2 regions of the Peptoniphilus sp. HMSC062D09 genome follow, and region 2 is predicted to be linked to the other one. Evidence: riboswitches for the same ligand, from Rfam matches in the RefSeq annotation. Region 2 holds a riboswitch; the other holds the start of a gene.
What was found. Region 2 has a riboswitch for thiamine pyrophosphate ahead of thiW (energy coupling factor transporter S component ThiW). Riboswitches for the same ligand answer to the same signal wherever they lie in the genome.

Region 1: it holds a riboswitch for thiamine pyrophosphate, as region 2 does, so the genes downstream of both, HMPREF2801_RS03460 (thiamine-binding protein) here and thiW (energy coupling factor transporter S component ThiW) in region 2, are expected to answer to the same signal.

What each region holds. Positions count from the first base shown of each region.
Region 1 covers NZ_KV804704.1:4,463-20,271, forward strand. The annotation lists gene HMPREF2801_RS03450 (ABC transporter ATP-binding protein) at 1-1,153, shown strand, start outside; gene HMPREF2801_RS03455 (nitroreductase family protein) at 1,208-1,783, shown strand; TPP riboswitch at 1,862-1,958, shown strand; gene HMPREF2801_RS03460 (thiamine-binding protein) at 2,013-2,312, shown strand; gene HMPREF2801_RS03465 (ABC transporter permease) at 2,284-3,045, shown strand; gene HMPREF2801_RS03470 (ABC transporter substrate-binding protein) at 3,042-4,064, shown strand; gene HMPREF2801_RS03475 (ABC transporter ATP-binding protein) at 4,061-4,813, shown strand; partial or broken gene HMPREF2801_RS03480 (LamB/YcsF family protein) at 4,960-5,732, shown strand; gene HMPREF2801_RS03485 (NRAMP family divalent metal transporter) at 5,743-6,948, shown strand; gene pxpB (5-oxoprolinase subunit PxpB) at 6,963-7,709, shown strand; gene HMPREF2801_RS03495 (5-oxoprolinase subunit C family protein) at 7,702-8,646, shown strand; gene HMPREF2801_RS03500 (putative hydro-lyase) at 8,643-9,440, shown strand; gene HMPREF2801_RS03505 (hypothetical protein) at 9,573-10,055, shown strand; gene HMPREF2801_RS03510 (DUF1294 domain-containing protein) at 10,126-10,368, shown strand; gene HMPREF2801_RS03515 (restriction endonuclease) at 10,392-11,294, opposite strand; gene HMPREF2801_RS03520 (beta/alpha barrel domain-containing protein) at 11,437-12,159, shown strand; gene HMPREF2801_RS03525 (Na+/H+ antiporter NhaC family protein) at 12,170-13,675, shown strand; gene HMPREF2801_RS03530 (macro domain-containing protein) at 13,814-14,326, shown strand; gene HMPREF2801_RS09290 (hypothetical protein) at 14,387-14,563, opposite strand; gene HMPREF2801_RS03535 (transglycosylase domain-containing protein) at 14,572-15,809, opposite strand, start outside.
Region 2 covers NZ_KV804682.1:696-16,504, forward strand. The annotation lists gene HMPREF2801_RS00120 (hydroxyethylthiazole kinase) at 1-747, opposite strand, end outside; gene thiD (bifunctional hydroxymethylpyrimidine kinase/phosphomethylpyrimidine kinase) at 737-1,543, opposite strand; gene thiW (energy coupling factor transporter S component ThiW) at 1,533-2,048, opposite strand; TPP riboswitch at 2,072-2,176, opposite strand; gene thiC (phosphomethylpyrimidine synthase ThiC) at 2,229-3,530, opposite strand; TPP riboswitch at 3,556-3,653, opposite strand; gene HMPREF2801_RS00140 (adenine phosphoribosyltransferase) at 3,763-4,272, opposite strand; gene nhaC (Na+/H+ antiporter NhaC) at 4,387-5,811, shown strand; gene HMPREF2801_RS00150 (formate/nitrite transporter family protein) at 5,865-6,620, shown strand; gene HMPREF2801_RS00155 (YwaF family protein) at 6,683-7,387, opposite strand; gene HMPREF2801_RS00160 (PaaI family thioesterase) at 7,464-7,889, opposite strand; gene HMPREF2801_RS00165 (DNA polymerase IV) at 7,876-8,934, opposite strand; gene HMPREF2801_RS00170 (HAD family hydrolase) at 9,012-9,641, shown strand; gene HMPREF2801_RS00175 (thioredoxin domain-containing protein) at 9,703-11,484, opposite strand; gene HMPREF2801_RS00180 (FAD-dependent oxidoreductase) at 11,484-12,416, opposite strand; gene HMPREF2801_RS00185 (histidine phosphatase family protein) at 12,426-13,031, opposite strand; gene HMPREF2801_RS08975 (S-layer homology domain-containing protein) at 13,255-15,809, shown strand, end outside.

The DNA.
Region 1 (15,809 bases), on a different contig from region 2:
TCACCTAAATTCTTCCATTGAAGACTCCCTTCTTGGCATAAAGGTTGTAAAGTCCTTTGCCAATGAAGATGTGGAAAGGGAAAAATTCACTGAGGAGAACAACAAATTTCTTGGAATTAAAAAGAGATACTACAGGTCCATGGCGGGCTTTAACACAATTAACAGGATCTTCGATGGACTCATGTATTTGATTTTAATTGCAAGTGGAGGCTACTTCCTCATGAAGGGAGAAATTGGTCCAGAAGATTTAATTGTCTATGTAATGTTTATCCAGTCCCTTCTTGCAACTGTGAGACGAATCATTGAATTTACTGAACAGTTCCAAAAGGGAATGACGGGCATTGAAAGATTTGCAGAAATTATGGCTATAGAGCCTGACATAAAGGACAAGGAAGATGCCCTTGAGATAAAAAATGTCAGGGGAGAGATTTACTTTAAGAATGTAGATTTTTCCTATGGCAAGGGCGAGGGCAAGGTCTTAAATAATTTTTCTGTGGACATAACGCCAGGCGAGAAGCTTGCCATAGTAGGTCCAAGTGGTGCAGGCAAGACCACTATTTGCAATCTCATTCCAAGGTTTTACGATGTGGATGCTGGGTCTGTCACAGTTGATGGCATTGATGTCAGGGACATAAAAATAAAGTCCTTGAGAGAAAACATCGGCATAGTGCAACAGGATGTCTATTTATTTTCTGGCACAGTAAAGGACAATATTGGCTATGGCAAAAGTACTGCCAGTGACAGAGAAATTATTGAGGCTGCAAAGCTTGCCGGTGCCTATGAATTTATTAAGAGCCTACCTAATGGCTTTGACACCTATGTTGGCGAGAGAGGTGTAAAATTATCTGGAGGACAAAAACAGAGAATTTCCATTGCCCGAGTCTTCTTAAAAAATCCGCCAATTTTAATTTTAGACGAAGCAACTTCTGCCCTTGACAACAAAAGTGAAATTGTAGTTCAAGATTCCATAGAAAAGCTTTCAAAGGGTAGGACCACTATTACCATAGCCCACAGACTTACAACAGTACAAAATGCAGACTTAATCCTTGTAATGACAAGAGATGGCATTGTGGAGAGAGGAAGTCACCAAGAGCTAATGGAAAAGAGGGGATACTATTACAACCTCTATACCAAGGGCGGCAGGTTAGAATAATTTAACTGTTTTCGGGTATCATCTTTATAAGTATTGAATTTAGCGAGGTGTATTATGCAAGAATATATAGAAATTATTAAAAAGAGAAGGTCTTACTACAATTTGTCAGAAGATGTGGATTTATCCAATGAAGAGATAAAATATTTAATTGAAGATGTTCTAAACATTACTCCTTCACACATGAATTCACAAACTACTAGAGTCCTCTTGCTTTTTGACGACAAGTCCAAGGACTTTTGGAAGAGGGTAAATGAAACTTTTGACAATAAAATTAAGGAAGAAAAATTCCATGGCTTTTATCACGCCAAGGGAACTGCCCTAATTTTTATTGACAAAGATGAAATTAAGGCTCAGGAAAAAGACATACCTTCCTACAAAGAACATTTTGAAACTTGGGGTCATCATTCAGCTGCCATGGTCCAGCTAAATATTTGGCAGGCTCTAAGAGATGAGGAGATTGGTGCAAGCAACCAACACTACAATCCTGTCATTGACTCTTGGGTAAAGGAACTTTATGAAATTCCTGACTCCTGGGAACTTATAGCAGAGATGCCTTTTGGCAAAATCCAGGAAGAACCAGAAGAAAAGGACAAAAAGCCAATCCATGAAATTTTAAGAGTAATTGAATAAAGATAAGCATAAAAAGTAGGCGAGAGTCTACTTTTTTCTTTTACTTGACCTTGTAATAAAAAATTCTAATGACTATAATAAAAGTATCAGGGGAGCTTTTGCTGAGATTAGGTTATCCTTAAACCCTTTGGACCAGGACAGGTAATGCTGTCTTGGGAAAAGTTTGTCTCCCTGTGGAGACTTTTTTTATGCAAAAATTTATTTTGTAAATTTATTGGAGGAGGTTATTATGAAGATTTCAGTAGCTATACAAATCCTTCCTACAACTAAAGAAGGCACAACAGAATCTGTTGTTGAAGTTGTAGACAAGGTAATTGAATATATTAAAAGTGAAAAGGTAAATTATGTTGTTACGCCCTTTGAAACAGTTATAGAATTAGATGACTTTGACAAAGCCTTTGAAATTCTAAAAAACTGCGTCAAGATGGCAGGAGAAATTTCAGAACAAGTTGCTTGTTATTCCAAGACTTTTTATTCTGAAAAGGGGATTTTGACTATAGATGAAAAAACCGGCAAGTATCAAGGATAATATCTCAGCAGCTTCTTTGATAATAATCATTGTAGCTATTTGGCATTTTGTAACCACAAGGGGAATAGTGGGGCCCTATTTACTGCCCAAGCCCTTTGATGTTATAAAGGCCTTTGTGACAGATTTTTCTACAATTTCGTCACACCTTGGCACAACACTTACAGAGGCTTTTTTGGGCCTATTTGTTGGCGTCAGCCTTGGCTTTATTGCTGCCCTACTAATGGATTTGTCAGATATTATTTACTCTGCACTTTATCCAATTTTAGTTTTGACACAAACTGTGCCAACAGTTGCCATTGCACCCCTACTGGTTCTATGGATGGGCTATGGAATTGCGCCAAAGATTGCCCTTATTGTAATTGTCACTTTTTTTCCAGTTGCAGTGTCGCTTCTTGAGGCCTTTAAAGAGGTGGACCAAGATAAGGTAAAATTATTAAAGGCCATGGGTGCTGGCAAGGCAGAAATTTATAGGTACATTAAACTGCCTGAGAGCCTGGGGAATTTTTTCTCAGCCTTTAAAATTGCAGTTTCCTATTCCGTTGTAGGTGCAGTAATAGCTGAGTGGCTCGGTGGTTATAAGGGACTTGGAGTATATATGATTAGAGTTCAAAAAAATTACTCCTTTGACAAGATGTTTGCAGTTATATTTTTAATTTCGGCAATTTCTCTTATTTTGATGAAGTTAGTTAGCTTCTTACAAAAAAAGATGATGCCGTGGACGGAGGAAAAATGAAAAATTTAAAAAAATTATCAGTTTTATTATTGGCAGGCCTTATGCTTACAGCTTGTGGCAAAACTGAAAATAAAAAAGTTGAAGAAAAGAAGGATGTCCCAACAGAAAAAGTTAGCTTTTTACTTGATTGGGATCCCAATGTAAACCACGCAGGACTTTATGTGGCAATGGACAAGGGATTTTTTGCAGATGAAGGCATTGAAGTTGAAGTAAACCAACCACCAGCAAATGGAGCTGAAGCACTTGTTGCATCAGGCAAGGCTGACTTTGGAGTATCCTTCCAAGATACAATTGCACCAGCCTTTGCAAGTGATGAACCACTTCCAGTAACAGCTGTTGCTGCAATAATAAACCACAACACATCAGGTATTTTTTCTGCCAAGGACAAAAATATTGAAAGACCAAAGGACATGGAAGGACACAAGCACTCAACTTGGGGACTTCCAATTGAACAAGCAATTTTAAAGCAAGTTGTAGAAGATGACGGCGGAGATTTCTCTAAAGTCAACTTAGTTCCTGGCGATGTTACAAATAATATTGCAGCAATCCAAGGAAAGGACATTGACTCAGTTTGGATCTTCTATCCAGTTGATGGCGTTAGAGCTGAAATGGAAAACCTGCCAATTAATTATTTTGCTTTTAAAGACATCAACCCAATTTTTGACTACTACACACCAATTTTAATTGCCAATAACGACTTCTTAAAGAATAAGGAAGATGTGGCAAAGAGATTTATGCGTGCTTTTTCTAAGGGCTATGAATATGCAGCAGAAAATCCAAAGGAAGCAGCAGAAATTCTTGTTAAATTAAATCCAGAACTTGACAAAGACTACACAGTAAAGGCAATGGAATATATAGCTGACAAGTACAAAGACGATGCAAATTATTTTGGTGAAATAAATGCAGATAGATGGAATAATTTCTACGCTTGGCTATGGGAAAACAAATTAATTGACAAGGAAATTCCTAAGGATTTTGGCTTCACTAATGATTTTGTAAATCCTGAAAAATTAAAATGAGTGAAAAATTAGAAATTTTAAGAGTAGAGGATGTTGACAAGTCCTTTGGCGACAAGCTTGTCTTAAAAGACATAAACATTAAATTAAATAAGGGAGAGTTAGTTTCCCTTGTTGGAGTATCTGGCTCTGGAAAGACTACGCTATTTAACATAATAGCTGGTCTTTTAAAACCAGATAGGGGTAGAGTTTTTCTAAAGGGAGAAGATGTAACTGGCCTGGCAGGTAAAATTTCCTATATGCTGCAAAAGGACCTCCTCCTTCCCTACATGACAATCATCGACAATGTTTCTCTTCCCCTAGTTCTTCGTGGCGACAAGAAAAAAATTGCCCGAGAAAAAGTTCGCGGCTACTTTAAAGACTTTGGTCTTGAAGGGACAGAGGATAAGTATCCTTCACAGCTTTCTGGCGGCATGGCGCAAAGGGCAGCCCTTCTTAGGACCTATGTCTTTTCCAATGAAGTTGCACTACTTGATGAGCCCTTTTCTGCCCTTGATGCCATAACTAAGGCTTCCATTCACAAGTGGTATAAAAATATTATTAACGAGATGAAAATTTCTACGATTTTTATAACCCACGACATTGAAGAGGCAGTTAAGATTTCAGATAGAATATACATCATGGGGAAGAACCCAGGAACTATAATTGATGAAATCGAAATAAAAGAAGATTTTCAAGAAAATTTTTTCGAAGACAAAAAATTTATTGAATACAAAAAATACATTATTGAAAAACTTGATAAACTTATTTGAAACGAGGCATTGACCTCGTTTTTTTAAATAAAAATATTATCACAATCATTTTAAAACCCCTTTGATAATGTTTGCATATTATAGAAATTTTTATTATAATAAAGTTAAGTTATTGCAATTGTTTATTTAGAAAAAGGGGGAAAATTATGCAATATTTTGTAGATTTAAACAGCGACATTGGTGAATCCTTTGGCGCCTATAAATGGGCATGGATGCTGAAATAGTTAAGTATGTAACTAGCATCAACTGCGCTTGCGGTTATCACGCTGGCGATCCACTAATAATGGATGCAACTTGTAAGGCAGCTGCAGATAATGGCGTAGAAATTGGTGCTCACCCAGGCTATCCAGACCTAATGGGATTTGGCAGAAGAAAAATGGATATCAAACCAGAAGAAGCTAGAGCTTACATGCTTTATCAAGTTGGAGCACTTGCTGCTTTTGCAAAGGCTCACGGAAAGAAATTACAACACATGAAACTTCACGGAGCATTTTACAACACTGCTTGTAACGACGAAAAACTTGCTAATGCAGTTTTAGATGCAGTTGAAGAATACGATAGAGACTTAATCTTAATGGTACTTAGTGGATCTTACATTGCCAAAGAAGGCAAGAGAAGAGGACTAAGAGTTGCTCAAGAAGTTTTTGCTGACAGAGGATACAACGAAGATGGAACTCTAGTAAATAGATCACTTCCAGGTGCCTTCGTTAAGGATCCTAAAGATGCTATTCCAAGAGTTGTAAAGATGATTAAAGAAAATAAGGTTACAACTGCAGATGGCAAGGAAATTGACATTGTTGCTGATTCAATTTGCGTTCACGGTGACAACCCTGAAGCTCTTGAATTTGTAAAAAATATTAGAGAAGGACTAAAGGCAGAAGGCATTGAAATTAAACCTTTGTCTAGTTTCTTAAAATAAGGAGAAAAATATGGAAAAGAATAAAAATAATTTATCTGTTCTTTTAGGAGCAGCCTTTCTAATGGCAACATCTGCCATTGGACCTGGATTTATGACACAAACTGCTACCTTTACTACAAATATTGGGGCAGACTTTGCAGCAGTAATTTTAATTTCAATAATCTTTTCATACATAGCACAACTTAATGTGTGGAGAGTTATTGCAGTTTCTAAAATGAGAGGTCAAGATATTGCAAACAATGTACTACCTGGCCTTGGATATGTAATTGCCTTTTTGGTTGCTCTTGGCGGCTTGGCATTTAACATTGGTAATGTCGGCGGTGCTGGACTTGGACTTAATGTAATCTTTGGCGTTGATGTAAAAATCGGTGCAGCTATTGGTGGAGTAATTGGTATTATCCTTTTCTCATCTAAATCTGCATCTTCAATCATGGATAGAGTTACACAAGTTCTTGGTGCCATGATGATCATCCTAATTGCCTTTGTAGCAATTAAGACACAACCACCAGTTGGCGAAGCTGTAAAATCAGCAGTAGCTCCTGCAGGTGGATTTAATAGTATAGTTGCTCCAACACTTACACTAATTGGTGGAACTGTTGGTGGTTACATTATATTCTCAGGTGGACACAGACTTATTGATGCAGGAATCACTGGCGAAGAAAATCTTTCTCAAGTAACAAAATCAGCATCACTTGGTATTGGTGTTGCACTAATCGTTAGAGTTTTACTATTCCTAGCAATTCTAGGCGTTACAAAGATGACAAATGCACAAATTGATCCTGACAACATAGCAGCTTCTTCATTCCTAGCAGCTTCTGGCGTAATTGGATATAAGATTTTTGGTATTGTATTTGCAGCAGCAGCCTTCACTTCAGTAGTAGGTGCAGCTTACACTTCAGTATCCTTCCTAAAGACACTATTTAAATTCGTTGCTGACCACGAAAATATGGTTACAATTGCTTTTATAGTTATTTCAACTATTATGTTTATCTTTATTGGACAACCTCAAACTCTATTAATAGTAGTTGGAACATTAAATGGTTTCATTCTTCCTATAACTCTTGCAGTAATCCTACTTGCTTCTAAGAACAAGAAAATCGTTGGAGATTATGTTCACCCTAATCTTCTTTACATCTTAGGTTGGATAGTAGTTGCAGTTACTGCTTTCATGGGAGTTAAAACTGTAATAGGAAATGTTGGAAAACTATTTGGATAATTTAGGAGAATAAAATGTATGATAAAATAAAATTTCTAACAGCTGGTGATTCTGCTATTGTCATGGAATTTGGCGATACAATCGAAAAGGAAATCAATGCAAAGATTGCCGCAGTTGTTGAAAATTTAAAAAAGAAAAATATTGACGGAATTTTAGACATTTTGCCAACTTACAGGTCTATTTTAATCAATTACGATCCTGTAAAAATTTCTTATGGCGAAATGGTTGAAACCCTAAAGGGACTTAGCAAGTCTGACAAGGCTAATGAAAGTGACGAGGTTAGACTTATTGAAATTCCAACTCTTTATGGAAAAGAATATGGTCCAGACATTGATTTTGTTGCAGAAAACGCAAACCTAAGCGTTGATGAAGTAATAAAAATCCACTCTGGCACAGATTATTTAGTTTATATGATGGGCTTTATCCCAGGATTCACTTATCTTGGAGGACTTGACCCAAGGATTGCCACTCCAAGACTAAAGAGCCCAAGGCTAAAAATTGAGCCAGGTTCTGTTGGCATTGCAGGAAGTCAAACTGGAATGTATCCACTTGAATCACCTGGAGGATGGCAACTAATTGGAAGAACTCCACTTAAACTTTTCGATGATACTAAGGAGCCACCAGTATTTATTCAAGCAGGTGACTACATTAGATATGTCTCAATTAATAAAGAAGAATATGACAAAATAGAAAAAGAAGTGGAAAATGACACTTACAAAGTTTCCATAAAGAAAGTTAAGAGAGGTGATCTTCATGAGTAGTATCGATGTAATAAATGGTGGAATTCTTACAACAATCCAAGATTCTGGTAGATATGGCTATCAAGAATTAGGTATTCCTACATCAGGTGCCATGGATGATTACAACTTTAGACTTGCAAATATTTTAGTAGGAAATAAACTTGACGAAGCTGTACTTGAAATGACTTACTTTGGACCAACTTTAAAATTTAACGAAGAACTAACAATTGCAATAACAGGTTCTGATATGGCTCCAAAGATTAATGGACAAGCTGTTCCAATGTTTGAAACTATAAAGGTTAAAGCAGGGGACACTCTTCAATTTGGAAAAGTTGATGAAGGTATAAGGTCTTATTTGGCCTTTGGTGGTTCCATTGATGTGCCTGTAGTAAACGGCTCAAAGTCAACTCACATCAAGACAAAAATGGGCGGAATTAATGGTAGAGCCTTAAAACCTAAGGACGAGCTTAATATTATTAAGTCAAAGGAAAAAACTATGAGAAAGATTCCTGAAAAGTATCTTCCAAAGTTTTCACACTGCAATATTTTAAGAGTTGTCCTTGGACCTCAAGATGATTATTTCACAGAAAAGGGAATTCACGACTTATTTAGATCAGGTGGATACCAAGTTACTAAAGACTTTGACAGAATGGGAATAAGACTAAGAGGAACAGAAATTGAACACAAGGAAACAGCAGATATTATTTCTGATGGAACTAACTTTGGTTCAATCCAAGTGCCAGCAAATGGTCAACCTATTGTTCTTTTAGCAGACAGACAAACTACTGGAGGTTATACAAAAATTGGCAATGTAATTACGCCAGACCTTCACAAGCTTGCACAAATGACTTTCTTGGACAAGGTTCTTTTCCAAAAAGTTACTATTGAAGAAGCTCAAAAGTTAACTGTTGATTATAAAAATAAATTTGATGATATAAAGAAGGAGTCCATAATATGAAATTAAGTGAACTTGCAAAAATGCATCCAAGAGATGTTAGAGAACTCATAAGAAAGGGCGAAGTTGATCTTCCAACTTCAGGTATGAGTGAAGGATATTTGCAAGCTAACCTTGCTATCCTTCCAAAAAAATATGCCTATGACTTTTTACTTTTTGCACAAAGAAATCCAAAGCCATGTCCAATACTTGAAGTATTAGACGAAGGAAGTCCTCTTACAAAAATTATGGCTGATGGTGCCGACATTAGGACTGATGTGCCAAGGTATAGAATTTATAAAAATGGCGAATTTGTAGAAGAAGTTAAGGACTTAAAAGATGTATGGCAAGATGATTTTGTTACCTTTGTAATTGGCTGTTCCTTCTCCTTTGAAAAGGCAATGCTTGAAGCAGATGTACCTGTAAGACATATTGAAGATGAACACAATGTGCCAATGTATATTACAAATATTGCTACAGAGCCAGCAGGAATCTTCCACGGCAACACAGTTGTATCAATGAGACCAATCCCTTACAAGGACATTGTAAGAGCAACAACAGTTACAGCAAGATTCCCAGCAACTCACGGAGCGCCAATTCACATTGGAGACCCATCAGTTATAGGAATCAAGGACATTGACAAGCCAGACTTTGGCGAAAGAAGTGAAATAAAAGAAGGGGAAGTGCCAGTATTTTGGGCTTGTGGCGTAACACCTCAAGCAGTTGCCATGGCATCTAAACCAGAAATTATGATCACTCATGCGCCTGGTCACATGCTTATCTTAGATAAGAAAGATTCTTATGTATCAGTATTCTAAAAACTTTTAATACAAATTTTAAAAATCTGTCAGGGAAATGATGTGTACACATCAAAACTTGGCAGATTTTTTGTGTATTAAAAAACTATTTTGTTATATAATTAGATAAAGTAATAAATGAGGAGTGGTTTTATGAAAAAATTATTTAAAATATCTATTATTTTTCTAATTACATTTTTATTTTTATCAGCTTGTGGCAACAAATCTCTCTACTCTATGAAGACAGACACTTCAGATGAAAAGGGAGTGGAAAAAATAATAAATAAACTTGAGTGGAAGGAAAATAAATTGGGCGATCTTGAGCTTAAAGACAAGAGCCTTGAAATCAATCTGGAAAAGACTCCAAATTCTAGTAGAGATGAGAATACAAAAGAACTTTTTATAAATGGAGTTAATCTTTTAGTTTTAACTGATATCGATGAAGTGAATTACAATGGAGAAGACCTTGACTTTTCTGGCATTGATAAAGATTTTGCAAATGAAATTTTGACTATTAAGTATGACAAAAAGATTGAAGACTTGAGAAAAAGTGAAGAAGCATTTAATGAAGTTAATGAAAAATTAAAAAATGAAAAATTTGAAACTGGTGCTGTCCACTATGAGATGATGAAATAATTGATTAATTTTTTTTAGGGACGTCTTTTATGATATATTATTCTTAGATATTTTATAAAAGGATGATGGCATGGAAAATAAATATATAATAATTTTAAATCTCATAAATTTTATTCTTTACGGCATTGACAAGTACAAGGCTAAGCACGATTTGTGGAGGATTAGCGAAAAAACTCTTTTGACACTTTCAATCTTTGCAGGATTAGGAGGCTTTCTTGGAATGGAAATTTTCCATCACAAGACTCGCGAGAAGAAATTTTATCTTGCCAACCTCATTGGCATGGCTCTTACAATTTATTTAATAAAAAATTAAGGATGCAAAACTTGCATCCTATTTTAATGGTCAATTTCAGCTAAAATATCTCTATTGTCTAACATTTTTAAAATATTTTTTATGTCTAAAATTATTACATTTTCTCTTTTTAATTTTTCCTTAGTTTCCTTTTTCAAGAAAGAAGTGTTAATGAATAAGACTGGAGTTATGCCTTGGTACAAACCAGAAAATTTATTAACCAAAGATTTTACTTCAGATTCTGGCAAAACTTCAATATTATTGTATTTTTTTATTTCAAGTGCATATCTCTTCTTGCCTTTTTTAACATAAAAGTCAAAGGAAGCCTCATCTCTTGAATTTTTAAATCTCTCAACGCTGTAGCCTGTCCTCTCAAGGGATATTTGTGCAAGTTTTTCTGCTGTTATTTCTTTATCGAGACTTGAAAGTCCTCGCAAGAGATTTTGTGGGAAAATTTTAAAAATCCCTGTGCAAACTTCTCTGCCTTCTCCTGCAGTTTTATAGTCGAAACCAATTAACATGCCCTGGACTATTGTAAAGTGTCCATGAGCAAGGGAATTTCTTATGTGGCGAAGGAGGGAGTCAGTTTTTGATTCATTGTCGCCCTTGGTGAGAATTATTTTTTGTGAATGAGGACAAATTTTCTTTTCATAAAATTTTACAATGTCCCTATCTATGTAATCTAAGAAGGCAACATCCTTATTTTCTAAATTCATATAGGATTTTAGTATGCCAAAGACAAAATTTTCAAAACTAATAGAAGAAGTAAGTTCATTTTGTGGAGACTGAATTGAATTTATGTTGGGAACATACCAAAGGAGGTACTCCAAAGTTTTTGTCATCTCTTCTGTTAATTTAATAGGTTTATTTTCGTGATGAATTGAATAAGAAACTCTACTCTCGCACTCTTCAAATTCAAATCCAAATCTTTTTAAATTAGGAAGCATTGTCATCCTTCTTTCATTTTAATTATAAAAAAAGTATATCATAGATTCATTATTTTTATAATGTGATATAATTTGAATTGACATTTTAGTTAAAATTTTATTAAATAAAAATAATTGAAAATTTTATCGATATGGAGGACAAATGGAAAATTTTGAAAATAATTTTGAAAATATAGAAAAGAAAAAGAAATTTGTTCCAAGTATAGAGACTGAACTTAGAAGAAGACAAGTGTCTGTACCTGAAGTGACATATAGGGCAAGTGGAATAAACTTTATGGGCAAGAGAATAAAATCTCTCATGTTTACCAACGATATTCCCGTTATTGTCAACAACAATGCACAGGCAATTATGTCCGTCTATCCCTTTACGCCACAACTAAAAATAATATCAGCAATAATTGAAGTTGCATCAGTTCCTGTTTTTGTTGGAATTGGTGGTGGAACCACATCAGGATTAAGGTCAGTAAACATTGGGCTACAAGCAGAACTACTTGGAGCAGCAGGCGTTGTAGTAAATGCACCAATGTCAAATGAAAACATTGAACTAATTTCAAAGACCCTAGACATAGCAGTTATTGCAACAGTAATAACGAAGTATGATGACATAAAGGGCAAGGTAAATGCAGGAGCAAGAGTTTTAAATATTGCCGGTGGCAAAAATACAGCAGAACTAGTAAAATATACAAGAAAGATAGTAGGAAATGAATTTCCAATTATCGCAACAGGTGGTCACACAGATGAGCATATACTTGAGACAATAGAAGCAGGTGCAAATGCCATCACTTATACACCACAGTCAAGCTCCGAAATTTTTTCAGAAGTTATGGATAATTATAGATTTAACATGAAAGAAAAGGAGAAATAAAGGAGAAGAAATGGAATTTGGAATTTTATCAATAGTTCCTCCAATAGTTGCCATTGCCTTGGCACTAATAACTAAAGAAGTAATAACTTCACTATTAATTGGAATTTTATCTGGAGGACTTATCTACACTGGCGGAAATATTATTGCCGCCTTGGAAACAGTTTTTGATTTAATGGGAACTAAGCTAGGGGATAATGCCCTAATGCTAGTCTTTTTGACTATGCTTGGCTCTCTAGTAATGGTAATGAACATGGCAGGAGGATCCTTTGCCTATGGAAAGTGGGCAAGCAAAAAGATCAAGAGCAAAAAAATGGCTAAGCTTGCCACAGCTTTTCTTGGAATTTTAATCTTCATTGATGACTACTTCAACTGCCTAACAGTCGGCGCAGTTATGAAGCCAATTATTGACGAAAACAAAGTATCAAGGGCAAAACTTGCCCACATAATTGACTCCACTGCAGCGCCTGTATGTATTCTTGCACCAGTTTCATCTTGGGCAGCATCTGTAGTTGCAGTAATAGGAGATACTGGAGTAAAAAACCCAATGAGCGTCTTTCTTTCAACAATACCCATGAATGTCTACCCTATACTTACTCTTCTTTTAATCCTATATTTTTCAACAACAGATGTAGAAATGGGAGTAATGGAAAAGTATGAATTAAATGACACATCAAGAATAATTGAAAAAGAAGATGTGGGCTATGAATATTCAAAGAATGGAAGAGTTTATGATCTTGTAGTGCCAATTGTAGTATTAATTTTTGTCACAGTAATGATGATGCTAAAGACTGGAGGATTTTTCTCTGATGGAGTGGGAGCAGCAGCTGCCTTTGGCGATGCAAATGTAAACTTGTCCCTAGTAATAGGAGCCTTCTTTGCAATTGTCATTTCCTTTGTATTATATATTCCTAGAAAACTATTAAAGTTTGAAGAATTTATGAAGGGAATCGTAGAAGGAATGAAGACAATGGTATCTGCCATAGTAATTCTTTCCCTTGCATGGACTATTGGTGGCATAACAAGTGACGAATTTTTAAACACAGGATCCTACATTGCATCACTAATTTCTAACTCAACAATGCCAATGTGGCTTTTACCAGCAATAATTTTTGTGGTTGGAGCATTTTTGTCCTTCTCAACAGGAACAGCTTGGGGAACTTTTGGTATATTAATTCCAATAATGGTGCCAATCCTAATGCACACAGACCACATGCACTTCTTGACAGTTGTCCTTGCAGCAATTTTTTCTGGCTCAGTATTTGGAGATCACTGCTCACCAATTTCTGACACAACAATTTTGTCATCAGCAGGAGCAGGTTGTGACCACATAGCCCATGTGTCCAGTCAGCTTCCCTATGCAATTAGCGTAGGCTGTGCCTCAGCTCTTGCCTTCTTAATATCAGGCATAATAGGAAGGCCTGGACTTACACTTCCAATTGGAATAGTAATTCTTGCAGCAATTGTCTTTGTCCTAAAGAGAATGACAATAAATAAATATTTAAAAAATGAAAATTAATTTTTAAGGCTAACTTTTTAGTTAGTCTTTTTTTATAAAATTTTACAAAGATATAATTTTTGTCAAAAATTTGCCTTTAACTATTTAAAAAATTTGCAAAGTGGTATATATTTTAAAGAAGAAAGTAAGGGGTGCATTATGAGCTTTCAAATTGAAAAGAAAAATATTTTAGATTACGAAGTTGACGCAATAGTGAATGCAGCAAACGCTGAATTAAAAAGAGGCGGCGGAGTCTGCGGACAAATTTTTAAAGAAGCCAGTGACAAAGGCTTAGAAGAAGAATGTAATAAACTTGCACCAATAAATCCTGGCGAATCTGTTATTACAAAGGGTTATAATTTAAAATCAAAATACATAATTCATTCAGTTGGACCAATTTATTTTGATGGCAATAAAGGAGAAAGAGAAACCTTAGAAGCAGCCTATAGGTCTGCCCTTTCCTTAGCAGTGGAAAATAATTTAAAGAGCGTGGTATTTCCACTCCTATCATCAGGTATCTATGGCTATCCCCTTGATGAAGCAGCAGAAGTGGCAGTCTACACAATAAGAGACTTTATAAGGGATAAGGACCTTGATGTGACAATATCTGTCCTTAATGACAATGTAGTAAAAGTTTTGAAAAAGAAAAACAAAGAATGGATTGAAAGATAAAATTTCATGAAAATTTTTTAGAATGAAATGAGAAAAGGACCTGCAGAGCAGATCCTTTTTTTAGTATAACAATCTTTTTATTTCATTTCTCATTCTTATTTTGCCAGCGTGGTAGGCAACCTTGCCTGCCCTCTTTGGATTTAAGAGGGGTCTTAGTTTTATTCTTCTCCTTCTTCTTTTTGGCTTTATAAGTTTTATAAAGGCAATAAGTTTAATTAGGCTCTTTAATTTTTTCATATTTCCTCCTATTTTTTCTTCTTACTTGTTTTACTTGTCTTTATCTTATCTGAAGATTTTTTTGATTTTTCTTGTTTTGATGATTTTTTTGCTTTATCTTTTTTTGGTGAATTATTTTCTTCCTCGCCAAATTCATTATACCATTCTCTAGTGTGAACATCGCAGTGTTCCTTTGGAAGAGTCATATAGTCGTCAGGATAAATTCCGTAGTGGTCCTTGGCGTCATACTTTTCTTTTCTCTCGAAGCGAACTGTGTATAGGACTGACTCTGATGGGCAAAACTGCGTTGCAAGTTTATTGGAGTCCTTGCAAATTAAATATTTTTTAAACAAGTCGTCTTGCTCACTTGGCTCAGTGCCAGAAATATATTTTTCACTGTAAGATGCGCCTGCGTAATCGCTCATCTTTGTGGCAAGCTTGCCGCTCTTTGACGAAATTTTTCTCGTGACAATATAGGATGGGTCTTCGTCAAAATTTTCAGCCTTGCTCAAATTTTTTGTCATTGTGTTAAATAAATCGATTGCAGATGACTTATCTGATGCAAGAGAAATTTTTGGCGAGTCTGCTCCTAGCCAAAGGGAAATTGTGTGGCTCTTGTTAAATCCATTGACAAAATAATCTGAATTGACCTTGTTTTGTCCCAGGTAAGCGCCAGTTTCTGACTTGCCAATGTGGGCTCCCCTTGCGTTGCCCCTATCACTATTGGAAATAAATACATCCTTTAAAAGGTGAGAAGTCTTTTCGTCAAAAAGTTTTTTCTTCTTGTTGGAGTTGTCAATAATTATATTTCCACTTGGGTCTTCAATTTTTAAAATTGCCGTTTCTTCCTTGTAGACTCCGTCATTGGAAATTGTCTGATACATCTTTGATAATTGAGAAAGACTTATGCCAACTTGCATATTGCCAAGGGCAAGAGACTCCAAGTTTTCGTCATTTTTCTTTTTGTTGTCCCTGTGGTCTATAAAATAATCATCGCCATCTTCTCTTATTATTTCAAATTTTTTGAGGACATCTATGGCCTTGTCCTTTCCAATTTCCTTTAGGACTTCAGCTGCAATGACATTGGAAGAATTTTCCATGGCAAGGCGAAGAGTCATGAGACCCTTAAAGGAATCATAATAATTGTGTGGCCAAAACATTCCGTCAACAGTTGTTGGCACATCGTCATAAACATCGCCAAGAGTTTTTCCCTCCATAAGGGCAGGTAGGTAGACAGAAAAAGGTGTTAGAGCAGAGCCAGGCTGCC
Region 2 (15,809 bases):
ATCTATGCCTTGCATTTTACTTATAATATCTTGGGCATTTACTTTATTATCTCTTATGACGCTTTTCCCAAGCTGTCTTAAAAATATTGCAGAAAGAGCGCAGGCTTTTAAGTTTGACATGGGGGCTGCCAAAAGAGAAGTTATCATGGCAGATTCCATGTCTCCTAAGCCAGTGATTTTTTTTAAATTTTCATCGCCACCAGGAATTGAAATTAACAAATGAGAGTTGGCTATCACCTCATATTTGCCGCTAACTACAACTGTAGCTTTACTTTTTTCTTGGAGTTCTAAGGCAATATCTATAAAATCTTCTCGAGATAAATTATCGTCTTTTGAATCCACGCCAGTAAAGGTCTTGCCCCTTGCCAAGTAATTAATTTCATTAAAGTTTCCTCTTATGACATTAAATTTAAAATTACTGATAAGGTCTTTTGCCAAGTCTCTTCTTAGGCTACTAGAAGCAACTCCAACTGGGTCAAAGACCAGAGGAATATTATTTTCCTCTGCAACTTTTGCAGAAATTTTAATTGCTTCAATTTTATCTTCATTTAACATTCCCATATTCAAGAGGAGGGCAGAAGATTTTTTTGTAATTTCAGCAACTTCCTTGGAATACTCTGCCATCATTGGGCTTGCCCCAAGAGATAAAACAAGGTCAGCAAGTCTAGCTCTTGTAACACTATTTGAAATAATATGTACTAAGGGAGCCTTATCCCTTAGATTATTTAAATTTGCCTTAATTTTCATTTTTATCACTCAAATTATACATGTGATATAGGGGTCCCCTGCCCCTTCCTATATCAAATCCATAAGCTATGGCACCACTTAAATATTTTTTTGCAGCTACAAGTGCATCATAAAGACTTTTTCCCTTTGCAAGTTCACAAGCTAGGGCACTGGATAGTGTGCAACCTGTACCATGGGTATTTTTGTTGTCTATGTTTTTTCCCTCTATTACAAAGAGTCCCTCTCTTCCACAAAGCACATCATCCTTTGAGTCTTTTAGGTGACCTCCCTTTATTAGAAAGGCTACTTTATATTTGTTATATAAAAATTCTGCTGCCTCCTTCATCTCTTCAAGGCTTTCAATTTTTTTGCCGTAAATAATTCCAGCTTCAATAAGATTTGGGGTGATTAAAGTTGCCTTTTGAAATAAAATTTCCTTCATCTTCTCAAGTGTCTCATCAGGCACAAGGGTAAAGCCGCTAGTTGATGTAATTACTGGGTCTAAAACTATGGGCAGATCCTTAAAATATTTTTCAGCTACTTCTGATATAACTTCTACTTGTCCTGGACTTGCCACCATGCCAATTTTTACAGCATCGGGCATAATATCTTGGCAAATTGACAAAAGCTGACTCTTAAGCATTTCCTCACTTATAGGTGAGGAAGCCTGAACGCCCATAGTATTTTGTGCAGTTATTGCTGTAATGGCAGTCATGCCATAAAACTTATATGAAGTTATGGTTTTTAAGTCGGCTTGGATACCTGCGCCACCGCTAGAGTCAGACCCAGCTATGCTTAAAATCTTTTTAATTTCCATGTTTATTTCCCTCTAAATTAAGATAATCATTAAGAGCTGTCTTTTTAAGGCTCAAAATAATTATTATTGCAATTATTGAACCGCCAAGGGTACTTACAGAAAAAGGAATAATTAGTCCAAAAAATGCCATTTCCTTTCCAAGTATAAACTTGGCAACTGGATAGGCTAATAGGGCACCTATAACTCCTGTGCCAAAAACTTCACCCAAAAAGGCAAGAGAAAGCTTTCTTGTCTTGTAATATAAAATGCCTGCTAAAAAGGCACCAACCATTGAACCAGGAAAGGCCATTAAAGAACCTGTGCCTGATAAATTTCTAATAAGTGAAATGCAAAAGGCAACAAGGACTGAATAGATAGGACCCAATATTACTGCAGAAAGTACATTTACCATGTGCTGAATTGGATAACACTTTGAAAGTCCCACTGGAAAGTTTACAAAGGAAAAAACAACGCCTATGGCAACAAAAAGAGCTGCCACAGTTAACTTCTTAGTATTAGATTTCATATTTACCTCCTAGAGAGTGCTGACATAAAAACTAAAACTATTCCCTACGTTGGCATTATCCAAATCAGGTAACGGTCGAAATTAACAATTTCCTCTCAGCCTGTCAACAAGCTCCCCTTTTTTTATTAAATTTTTACACTGAACTAAATTTATTTAAATTTTAATATTAGTTCACTTAGATTAAGCTTCTATTTTAATATCTTTGCCTTCAAGTATTAAATTCATATTTTTTGCAGAGCACATTGAGCCGCACATTGTGCAGGTATTTTCTTCTTCAGGCATGGATGAATCTCTGTACTCTCTTGGCTTAACCTTGTCAAGAGCAAGCTCAAACATTCCTTCCCAGTCAATTTTTTGGCGTCTCTTGCTCATTTCTAAATCCCAATTTCTTGCGTCCTTTAATTTATTAATGTCACCTGCATGAGCTGCAATTTTGCAAGCTACAATTCCTTCGCGAACATCTTCTACATTTGGCAGTCTCAAATGTTCAGCAGGCGTTACATAACACAAGAAATCTGCACCATGAGCTGCTGCAATTGCACCGCCAATTGCCGATGTAATATGGTCATAACCAGGTGCCACATCTGTAACAAGAGGTCCCAAGACATAGAAAGGTGCCTTGTGGCAAAGTTTCTTTTGAAGTTTGACATTCATTTCAATGTCACCAATTGGCACATGACCAGGTCCTTCAATAATTACTTGCACATCCTTCTCCCAAGCTCTCTTTGTAAGCTCACCAAGTGTAATAAGTTCTGAAATTTGTGCAGGGTCTGTGGCATCATGAATGCCACCAGGTCTCAGAGAATCTCCAAGAGAAAGAGTAACATCATATTCTCTGCAAATATCTAAGAGCTCATCATAGTATTGGTAAAAGGGATTTTCTGCGTCATTCATCATCATCCAACCAAAGAGTAGAGAGCCACCACGAGATACAATTTCATTTACACGCCTATTCCTCATAAATATTTCAGCATTTGCCCTATTTATACCTGCGTGAATTGTCACAAAGTCCACTCCATTTTCGGCATGATTTCTAACTACATCTAAAAATTCCTTTGCCTTTATGTAAGAAAGTCCCTTGTCCAAAAATCCTACTGCATCATACATGGGCACTGTGCCTATCATGGCTGTAGATTTTTCAATTAATTTTTTCCTAAATTCTTGAGTCTTGCCATAATTTGATAAATCCATTATGGCTTCTGCACCCATTTTTAGTGCCATGTCAACTTTTTTCATTTCCATGTCAATGTCATTTAAGTCCTTGGAAATTCCTAAGTTTACATTTATCTTGGTCCTAAGCCCCGTGCCAATGCCTTCAGGTGAAATTGATTTGTGATTTTTGTTTTTTGGAATGACAATTTCTCCACAAGCCATTTTCTCCATGAGATACTCACAAGATACATTTTCCTTTTCTGCCACAATTTTCATCTCTTCTGTGACAAAACCATGTTTCGCTGCTTCCATTTGAGTAGCATATTTCATATAAAAAAAACCTCCTATAAAATTATAGGAGTAATCTTACTTTTCCCTGCCAAGGCATTATCCTAGCAGGTAAGATGGTCGAGTCTTAACTCCTCTCAGCAAATTGCTCCCATAAGTTTATTTATTCATTTATTGATTTTATAATATCAAATCTTTTAAAACAAGAAAAAATATAATACTAATTCATAAAATATTTTAAGTCTCTTTAATAGAGATAATAAATTTTTATTTCTTAATATTTTATAATTGATTCTACCCTTGTGCCACTTAAAACTTCTCTTCCCTTTAAATCTTCTAGTTCAATTAAAAAGATCGCCGAAGACACTTCTCCTTTAAGTTGATTTACAAGATTTACACAAGCCTTGGCTGTGCCGCCAGTGGCAAGAAGATCGTCAACTATTACAACTTTTTCTCCCGGCTCTATGGCGTCCTTGTGAATTTCTATTGAGTCTTCTCCATATTCAAGCTCATAGGATTCTCTTTCCTTATCCCAAGGAAGCTTGCCTGGTTTTCTCACTGGCACAAAACCCTTGTCGAGTTTATAGGCAAGGGCTGAAGCAAAAATAAATCCCCTTGCTTCAATGCCAATTATCTTGTCTACATCAACATCTATTTTTTCTGCCATTTGGTCTACAGCTTTTTGGAAGGCATCCTTGTCCTTTAAGAGAGTGGTGATGTCTCTAAAGATGACTCCTTCCTTTGGATAATCTTTTATTGCGCGAATTGTATCTTTTAATTCCATAACTTCCTCCATTCCCTTATAGTATAACATCTTTATCAGCTAACTAAAACTTTTATTATCATTCTTTTAATGATATAATATGTTAAATTTTTCTATTTATTCACGAGGTGTTAAATGAATAAAAATATAAAAAAATACGACAGAGAAATAAGAAAGGCAAATTTTGGTGAAGCTCTCTTTACCTTCCTCTCTCTAGTTGTAATTATGTTTATAAGTATTATTAAGTACGAAGAAAGTCCCCACATACCCATGCTTATCGGGGTCTTAATAGCTTCTCTTGTCGCCCTAAAAATTGGCTACTCCTGGAAATTTATTGAGAACTCCATGATAAAGGGAATTTCACAAGCCATGCAGTCCATAATAATTCTCGCCATCATTGGAGTTTTAATTGGCGTTTGGATTTTGGCTGGCGTTGTGCCAACTATGATCTACTACGGACTTATGATTTTAAAGCCATCAATTTTTCTTGTAGCAACAGTTTTAATCACTTCAATAACTTCTCTTGCTACGGGTACAAGTTGGGGCACTGCTGGCACTATGGGTATAGCCCTCATGGGCATAGCAAGTGGCCTTGGCATACCTGCACCTATAACAGCAGGGGCAGTTTTATCTGGTGCCTACTTTGGCGACAAGATGAGCCCACTTTCTGATACAACAAACCTTGCACCGGCAATGGCAGGCACTGATGTCTTCACTCACATCAAGGCAATGGTTAAGCCAACAATTATTACCTATGTATTGACCCTACTCATCTTTGGATTTTTATCACTAAAGTACAGGGGAAGCTCTGCAGACTTGTCTAGCGTAACTATGATTACCGAAGGCTTAAAAAATAATTTTAATATTTCTCCAGTTCTTTTGCTTGCGCCACTTATTGTAATACTTTCTATCGCAAAAAAAGTTCCTGCAGTGCCTGGCATTAGCCTTGGCATAATTGCCGCTGCCATCTTGGGACCTCTTTATCAAAAAGTAACTTTTGGCGACATCTTATCTTGTGCCTTAAATGGTTTTGTGTCTGAAACTGGTCTTGAGTCAGTGGATAAACTTTTAACTACTGGCGGACTTAACAACATGATGTCTTCCATTTCTCTTACTATTATCGCCATGATGTTTGGTGGAATTGCAGAAGAGACTGGAATACTTGAAGCCATAGTAAAAAAATTCCTTGGCAAGGTGCAGTCCACTGTTGGTCTTGTCACTGCCACAATTTTAACTTGCTTTTTCACAAATGCAACTATGCCTGAGCAGTACATCTCCATAGTTGTACCTGGCAGAATGTTTAAAAATGAATATAGAGATAGGAATTTGGATCCAAAACTTTTGTCCTCTACACTTGAGTCAGGTGGAACAGTTACATCAGCTATGGTCCCTTGGAACACTTGTGGTGCTTATATGACATCAGTCCTTGGAGTTTCCACTGTTCACTATCTTCCATTTTTGTTCTTTAATCTCCTCATGCCCCTTGTGCAAATAATAGTTACTGCCTTTGATTCAAAAAAATTTATCTTAGACAAAGATAAAGATGCTTTCACCAATTGAAAAACCACCTCTTTTTGGTATAATGTTTAGTGGAATAAAAAAAGAGGTGTATTATGTATAAGGATATAATAATTGGACTTACAAATTCTGCAAATACGAAGAAAAATTTACTTGAAGGATCTCTTTTTAAGTACATGGTTGCTTCCATACTTGCAGGATTTTTTATTGGAATGGGGATGCTCATAATGACTCTATCAGCTAGCATCTTTTCTCCACTTCCAATCCCTGCCGTAAAATTTATTAACGGCTTTGTCTTCTCCCTTGCCCTATCATTTGTGGTCTTTGCAGGTGGAGAACTCTTCACAGGAAATGTTCTAGTGACAACAGTGGGAAGACTTAATAAAAAAATTGACACTGGAACCCTTTTAAAGATTTTAATTTTTTCCTACCTTGGAAATATTTTGGGCTCAGTTTTAATTTCATTTTTATTTAAAATGACTGGCGTTTCCCCTGAATATAATGAAGCCCTATTAAAACTTGCCACTGGAAAGACTAGCTTTGACTTCCTTCCACTGCTTTTCAAGGGAATTATGTGTAACATTTTAGTCTGCCTTGCAGTTTTAATTTGCTCAAGAAAAATTTCTGATTCAGCAAAATTAATTTTAATTTTTTGGTGCATACTTGCCTTTGTAAGCCTTGGCTTTGAGCATAGTGTTGCAAATATGACTTGCTTTGCCTTGGCAAAAATGTTAAATTCAGATTTTACTTTTGCATTAATTCTTAAAAATTTAATACCTGTAACTATTGGAAATATTATTGGTGGCGACCTAGTTGCCCTAACTTATAATACTATAGCTTCAGATAAGTAAAAGAGGGGCTCTTGCAAAAGTCCCATAATATAAAAAAGACGAGGAAACATAAAATCCTCGTCTTATTTTTTTCGCAAACTTACTATTAACTTGTAAATAAAAAATGTAAGGACCATGACAAATACTGTCACTATAAAAAGTCCAACTATATAATTAGGAAAGACATTTTTTATAGTAGCAAGGGCGGATCCCTCATAGGGCTCCTCTATAAAATAATAATTTGCCTCTAGCTTTTTGTTTAAAACTTTTATTATAGGAAGAGTTACAATAATAAAAATTACTGGATAGATAAGGTCTCTTAGCCTTGGCAGGTACTGCCTTGAAATCACAAGATAGATTGGATAAAAGGCATTGATGCCGTGGATTATCCAAGAAATTATTGCCACATAGGAATATTTATTTACCTGGTCCCAACCTGGCGTAAAGAGACTTAAAATTGCAGCTGGCATAAATAAATAGTAAAGACATGACTTTATAATCTTGCTGTCATAGAAGGCATCCACTGCCATAAACTGGGCTCCAATTAAGCAAAGATGAAAAGGCAGGTATGAGCTATCATAATGGCCGTCAATTAAAACTGCTAGGAGCCTAATAATTTCCAGGCTAATGGGCAGGATGGCAAGAATTTTTCTAAATTTTTTATTCTTTTTCCAGGGCTTATATAAAAAAATCGCAAAAATAAAAATAATAAATAGGCAGGCAAAGTGATAAGTTCCGTAAAAATTAAATCCAACCTCGCCATAATCTAAATCCCAAAAATTTCTCATCTGTAATTAAAATCCTTTATCTTTTTCTTCAAATATTTTAACATAGAAAGTCAAAAAAATTTTTTCGATTTTTAAATTATTTTTCTAAGAATTCTAATCCAAGGACTTCTATCTCATTAACTATAAAAAATGTAAAACTGGCTCGTGCAATTATCTTGTCTTTGCTCTTTGCCTCAACTTCAATTACCTCTGTTTTCTTTCCCATGTGAACTATTCTTGTGTTTGAATAGATTTCTTCTCCCTCTCCTATGCTTTTTATGAAATTAACACTAGAATCCAGAGTAACAGCTTTCCTCCCCTTTGAAATTGACAAAAGTCCTGCCGCAGTATCCATTAAGGCAAAAATTTCTGCCCCATGTAAAATTCCATAGGTATTCAATTGATTTCTCTCTGGTATCATCTTTAAAACCATATTGTCGCCATGAAGGCTATCAAATTTTATATTAGCCCTCTTTACATATTCATCTTCTTCAAATATTTTTTTTAAATTAATTTTCTCCATTTCTCCCCCTATTAAAAAACGAAAGTTGTCTTATGTTTAAGTCAACTAAATTGGAAACAGTTATACCAATAAGCCTTAGCCTTTCGCCCTCATAGGCCTCATCAAAAATTTCCAGGCTCTTATTAAAAATATCTTCTTCCTCATAAATTGCTGCGTCATAGGTCCTAGACCTGGTCTTAAGCTTAAAATTTTCATTTTTCATCTTTAAAGTCAAGGTGTAGCCAGAAATTTCCTTTACGATTAAATCTTCTGACACTTCCCTGGCAAAATCCCTTAAGTGATTTATCAGCTCATCCTTATTTTTTGTGGCTTCAAAGGTGGACTCTGTGCCAAGACTTTTTCTCACAGCATTTGGTGTCACTTCTCTCCTGTCAATACCCCTAATCCTGTAATAAATTTCTTCGCCACTTTTTTTGAACATACTTGTCAAAAAATCATAGGACAGGTTGTAAAGGTCCTCAACCTTATTTATGCCAATATTTCTAAGTTTTTTCTCAGACTTACTGCCAATACCGTGAACCTTTCTTATGTCCAGGGGAAATAAAATCTCTGGCATATCAGACTCTCTAATAATCATAACTCCCCTGGGCTTATTCCAGTCGCTTGAAAGCTTAGCCAAAAATTTGTTATAGCTGAGGCCAACACTTACGCTTAGACCAGTTTTATCATAGACATCTCTTTGCAAATCATAGACAATACTTTCATGGTAGCCAAGTCCCGTCAGGTCTAAATAGGACTCATCAATGGAAACTTTTTCGATTTTATTTGTATATTTCTTTAAGACATCAAAAACTTCACGAGACTTTTCTAGGTACCTTTCCCTTCTCATGGGCTTTATGATCAGGTGGTCGCAGAGATTTTTCGCCATATACATGGGCATTGCAGAGTGGATGCCATAATTTCTGGCAATATAATTAGCCGTAGTGACAACTCCATGATTGGACCTGCCACCTACGACCAGAGGTTTTCCTATTAAGCTCCTATCGTCAAGCTCTTCTACTGATGCGTAAAAAGCGTCTATATCAACATGTATAATAATTCCCATAAATATCACGACTTTAGTATATCACAAGAGCTTTTTATAAAGAAGACAATTTGATATAATTCTAGAGAGGTGAGATTTTGAAAAGAACAGTTGCGCTCTACGATTTTGACAAAACTGTGGTGAATTGTGAGTCCATAGTTGAGCTTTATAAATATGCCTACAAAAATAAAAAAATAAATATTTTTAAAAATCTTTGGAAATTAGCTGTGGCTTACATAAAATCAAAGCTGAATTCTGATTTTGAAATCATGAAAAACCAAATGGTCTCTGTCATAAAATATTTGACGGAAGATGACCTCCAGGACTTTGTGACAAACTATCTCTATCCAAAATTTTTCTTCAGTGAATTTGAAGATGAATTTTCTTCCTATGATGAGGACACCATAAAAATCCTCTGCTCAGCCTCTGCCACAAATTATTTAATTTATGTTGGCGAGTTGTTTCCTTTTGATTATATTATTGGAACAGACTTAGACGAGGACTATAAATTATGTCGCGGCAACAATAAGAAGGACGTCAAGGTAAAAAATATCCAGGAAATTTTAGAGAGAGATGGCTATGAAATCGACTACGAAAATTCCCTTGCCTACTCTGACTCCTACAAGGACGACAAGTATATGCTTCGCATGGTAAAAAATAGGTTTTTAATTAATTCGAAGATAAATAAGAGAGGCTATGTAAACTTATCTTGGCATACAAATAAATAATTCAAAAAAATAAACTGAGGTCGCCCTCAGTTCTTTTAATTCAAGAAATTTCTTTCAGCTTCTAAATTCCTAAAATATATTTTTCAATTAATTCAGCAATTTCGTCATAGGATTTTTCTCCAATGAACTCGTAAACTTTTTCGCCCTCCTTGTAGAAGGAAACTCGCGGCAATTGAAAGATTTCGTATTTTTCTGCAAAGTCCTTATTTTTGTCAAGATCCATGTAGTAGCAGGAGACTTCCTTAAACTCTTCTTCAAGAAGAACTTGCATAACTTCCATAAGTGGCTCGCAGTGAGAACATCTCTCTGCACCAAAGATGACAAGAGCTGCCTTTTGAGATTTTATTGTTTCGTCAAAATAATTTTCTGTCACATATTTTATTACAGATTCATTTCTCTTAATTACCTTTTTATTTTCTTCAAGGTCTTTTACAGATTCAGATTCTTGTGAAAGTGGGTCAATGTCGTTATTAAGTGAACTTTTATTTACATTAGTAACTTCCACAGACTTAAAGCTGCCTGCCCCCTTTAGCTTGTAGTAGGATGCATCTTCAATCTCTTCAATTTCATTTTCACTTTCATCTACGCCCAGATAATCGTAAGGATACCTGTAAACTCTGTAGATCATATTGTTCTTCAAAAGATTTTCCGTCGTCGTCCTGTAAGGGCAGGTCCACTGCCAAACTATTTCCTTGGAGTGGGTAATCTCTAGGACAAGACCTTCTGTGGCAAGAGTTATTAGGGTGTTGCCATTGGGAAGTCTTTGAAGGTTTCCACCATAGGGCGAATAAAATTTGTAGCCATTCATGGGAATGGAAAAACCAAAATCCCTTGGATCCACTGACCAGTTAAGAGATAGAGTCACTGGATTTATTTCAAGAATTCTTGAATAATTTCTCACAAAAGGCAATAGTCCCGATGGAGAAGTAAGAGTTGGCGAACCGTAGCCACATCTTCCCCCATTGTCAAAAATTAAAAGATTGCCCTCGCCAGTTAAGCCCTTGGGAATAATACTTGCAAAGGCAGAGCCTACTACAGGGTCAACCTTTTTGAAGTCAGAAAAATTTGGTCCCAGCTTGTAGCAAATGCGCGACCTCTTTTTGTCAATGATGCCAATAATATTTGCAGCTCTCGCCGTAAATAAAATGTTGTCTGGATGAAAGCGGGGATCTCCTTGGTCATACCACTTGTTCTCTCCAATTGTAGAAATTGATGTAACATCTAAATAATTGCCCAGAGGTCTCTCTGTCATTCTCAGGTTTGGATTTCTGTAGAGAACATTTTTCGCCTCTTCAGAAAATCCCAGCTGGTCAAAGTGCTCGCTAAAGGAAAATTTCCAAACAATATTTCCCTCTTCGTCCACTTCTAAAATCACATCATCAAGCAAAGTCTTATCAGAAATTCTGCTGTCCTTAATGGCATCGTGAACGAGTAGGAGAGTTTTGCCCCCCTCAACAATTTTTTCACCAGGATAATAATAGCCAAGAGAGTTGCCCTCCCTTTGAAAGTCAGAGTGAGCCCTAGCCATCCATTTTGGCCTGTAGCCCCTGTCCTCTGTAAACTTAAACTTGTCGAAGTCAAATTGAACCCTGCCCTCCTTGTCAAACTCAATGAGTTTAATACCGTCACTGACACCAAAATCTGATGACCTAAAAGAAGAAATGCTCATAATATTTTTATTGGGCAGCATCTTGGCAGGCATTGGGTTTACAGAATACCTTTTGAGCTCTGTGCCGTCCATTTTTATTATAAGAGCTCCGTCCTTGGCAGTTGAAATTAAATTTATGCCATTGTATGCCTTTTCTCTGCTATAGATTACAGTTCCCCTTGGATAGACTCTCATTATACACCTCTATTTCTAATAAACTTTTCTGCATAAACTGTTGCCACTGCCCCATCATTTGCCGCTGTGACAATTTGCCTAAGGGGCTTCTCTCTTATGTCTCCTGCAGCAAAAATTCCTTCCACAGATGTCCTCATGCAGTCGTCAGTTTTTATAAAGCCAAAACTATCTACTTCCACAAGGTCTTTTACAAAGTCGGAGTTGGGACTCATGCCTGCAAAGATAAAAATCCCATCAGAAGTGACCCTAGTCTTAGTATTGTCAGAAAGATCTAAAATATCAAGACTGTTTACTCTTTCGCCACCATAAATTCCCTGAAGTTTTGAGTGCCAAGTGTAAGAAACTTTTGGATTCTTTTTTATCCTCTCAACTTCAAGTTCATTTCCATCAAAATTTCCCTCGTCGTGAATAATAATCATGTTAATGGAGTTGGCAAAATTGGAGAGATAATCAGCCTCCTCTAAAGCAAGGTCCCCTGAACCTAAAATATGTATGTCCTTGTCCTTAAAATAATCTGCATCACAAGTTGAGCAGTAGGATACACCACGACCAGCAAATTCCGTTTCGCCAGGCACATTTATCATCTTGGCATAGGTTCCCGTAGCAATAATAATTGCCTTAGAATAAAATTCCTTTCGCCTAGCAGTAGTAAGCTTAAAGCCATCATCAACTTTTTCGATTTTAGAGACAGTGCCATAAATAAACTCATTAGTAGTAAAATTTTCAGCTTGCTTTCTAAACTCATTTATGAGGTCTCTTCCAGCAATCTCCTTAAAGCCAGGGTAGTTGATAATTTTTGGCGTGTCGTTAACCCTTCCGCCAAAGGAAAACTTCTCTATGACAAGAGTATTTAGAAGAGACCTGCCAGCATAAATGGCAGCACTCAAACCAGCTGCCCCTGCACCAATAATAATCAAATCATACTTTTTCATCTAATCACCTCAAATAGAATCCACAGGATTTTGTGGAGCCTTTTTAATAATCTTAAACTTGCCATCATGATAATCACAAATATTGAACTCGCCATTACGCCTTACCCTGTTTATCCAAAAATTTTCCATAGGCACATTTTCCATAATAGAAAACATGGCAACAATAGTGACACCGTGAGTTACAATCAAAATATTTTCGTCAAGCTCAGGATAGACAGCATACTCAAAAAATTTCTCAACTCGCCTTCTGAGGTCATAGAGACTTTCTCCATCAATTCTGTTATAGGAGTGAGGCTTTTCAAAATAAAGTTTGTGGAGCCACTTATCGTCTTCTTTCACATCCTTAATATTTTTGCCAGACCAATAGCCCACATCTATTTCGCGAAGAAGAGAAGTCTTTATAATATTTCTGTCAGGACAAATTAATTTTGCAGTGTCATAGGCTCGACCAAGATCAGATGAATAAACTTCATCAAAGTGAATGTCCTTACATTTTTCGTGAAGAATTTTCCCCATCTCTATTCCCTCTTCAGTAAGTGGCGAATCATCTTGCCCTTGAATAATGCCAGCCCTGTTCCACTCAGTTTCCCCATGCCTAGTAAAATAAATCCTCATACTTCCCTCACAATCTATATGCACAATCTATATAAAAAAATTTCATTCCTACTGATATTATATATTATAAGAAAAAACAATTAAAGTAAGAAAAGCTTATCCTTTTAGTTAAAAACTCCTCAAAAAACTTGAAATCACCTTGCATTTTGTCTTTATTACTAATATTATTGATTGAGAGGGTATTTTTTATTTTCTTAAAATAATTTATTAAAAGGAGGAATTTATGAAAAAGAAAATATTTGCAATAATTTTTGCCTTTGCCTTAGTATTTTCATCTGCAATTTTTTTATCAGTAGAAAATACTTATGCTGAAGCAAAAACATTTACTGTAACGAAGAGAGAAGCAAATAATCCTAATGCTACAGAAGAGCCTGTTGGCGAATACGATACTTTGTTTGATGCCATTGGCGCTTGTAAACAACAAGATTTATCTAATGAATATATAGTCACTATGAATAAAGACTATGAGGTGCCAGAAAATGAAGGTATGAATGACAGAAGCCATGTTAATATACTCTTTAGATCAGCGCCAGGACAAAAGTATACATTGAAAAGAAATGGTACAAGAATATGTTTTTATGTTAGTTCCAATTGCAACATGCGTGTAGAAAATGTCATTTTAGATGGTAATAATGATGGAGAGCTTACATCTATTTCAGATAATGGTGAACTTACATTGGGAAATGGTACTGTTGTACAAAACTTTATTGATGTTCCATCTGCAGATGGTCCAGCTATTTATCTGATTGGTAAATCAACACTTAATATTGAAGATGGCGTTACTTTAAGAAACAACACAGGCAAAAATATTGGCGGAGTTATTGGTGATAATTCTAAAGATACAACCATAAATATCAAGGGAGGTACATTTACAGGAAATTCTTGCGCAAGATACGGTGGAGTTATAGCTTCTTACGGAACTATAAATATATCCGGAGGTATATTTAATGATAACTCTTCTAAAGAAGGCGGAGTTATTGCATCTTACGGAAAATTAAATATTACTGATGGAGTTTTTGAAAATAATAAAGCAAAAACAAACGGAGGAGCTATTCGACTCGGTCAAAATGCAATAGCTAGCATAACAGGAGCAAGCTTTAATAAAAATGAGGCAAAGTCTGGCGGAGCTATATATAATTCAAATGAGCTTACTATAAATGAGGGTGTAGTATTTAGTGAAAACACATCAAGGGAATATGGCGGAGCCATTATTAACTACGGTAAGTTAACTGTTAATGATGGAACTTTTAAAGATAATGAAGCATCAAATGGTGGAGCAATTTCATCAATTGCAAGTAATTCTGAATTAACAGTAAATGGTGGATCTTTTGAAAATAATAAAAGTACTGGCAAATGGGGCGGCGCTATAGTTGCTAAAAATAAAGTAAGTGTGAAAAATGCGACTTTTGACGGAAATGTTTCCGGTAATGGCGGTGCAATTTATGTTTATGATGCAAATGATGCAAATGATGCAGCAATAGAAAATTGTACCTTTAAAAACAACAGTGCAACAAATGAAAACACTGTAAAACAAGGCGGAGCGCTTTTTGTAAATGATAGCAAGAATGTTTCCATAAAAAGTAATACATTTATTAAAAATAGGGCGCAAGATGGCGGTGCTTTGCATATAACAGGAGTGGAAGGAATTATAGAAGGTAACACCTTTGAAGAAAACTTTGCTGAAGGTTTTTCTTCTGCTTTTCACGTAAAAGATTCAGCACCTTCCATAAAAAATAATATCTATAAAAACAATGGAATGAAAGATGGCAAGACAACGGCTTACGCAACTCTTATGGTTGAAAGTGTCATGTCAGGCAAAGAATTGACTATAGAAAATGACAAATTTGAAAACAATGTTGCTTCTAAAGATGGTGGCGCAATTGTTGTGGGAGAAGATACAGTAAACTTAAAGGGCTGTGAGTTTACAAACAATAAAGCGTCTGAGTATGGCGGTGCAATTTATATTACTGATGAGGGAATAGTAAATATAGCAGGCTCTAAATTTGTAGGAAACTCTGCAAAAAGAGGTGGTGCAATTGTCACTGAACTATTCTCACAAGCAAACCCTGCAGAAAAAGAAAAATATAAAAATTTAACTATTGCAGATGATGTTATTTTCGACAAAAACTTTGCAAGTGACGGATACTTTAATCCACCTACTAACTACAAAGATTTCCCTGACCTTAAATTTGAAACAACTTCTCTAATGGGAAAACTTCGTGCTATAAAAGCTGATATGAAGACTTACGAAAAAGTTGACAGCCTTTTAAACAACTATGATGTTTACTATGTAAATCCTTTAGTTACAGTTATTTATGATTCTAATGGTGGAAGTCCCGCAGAAAAAATTTATGGCGAAGAATTGACTTCTGAAAATGATGAAATTCTACCAGCCAATCACAAAGTAAAGACAATAAAGGAAACAGGTCTTACTAAGGACGGATTTGAGTTTAAGGAATGGAACACTCAAGCTGATGGAAAGGGCAATGCATATAAAGCTGGGGAAGAAATGAAAATTTCCAGCAACCAAGTTCTCTATGCAATTTGGCAGGAAAAAACTCCAAGTCCAGAACCTCAACCTGAACCAAAGCCTGAACCTAAACCCGAACCAAAGCCAGAACCTAAACCTGAACCTAGCCCTGAATTAAAAATTCACGAATATGTTGACACTATACCTGTCTTTGCGCAAGCTGACTCTGTAAAAAAAGTTACAGAAAGGGTAATTGAAAGTCACATTGAATACATCAGCGGCTATCCTGACAATACTGTAAGAGCTGA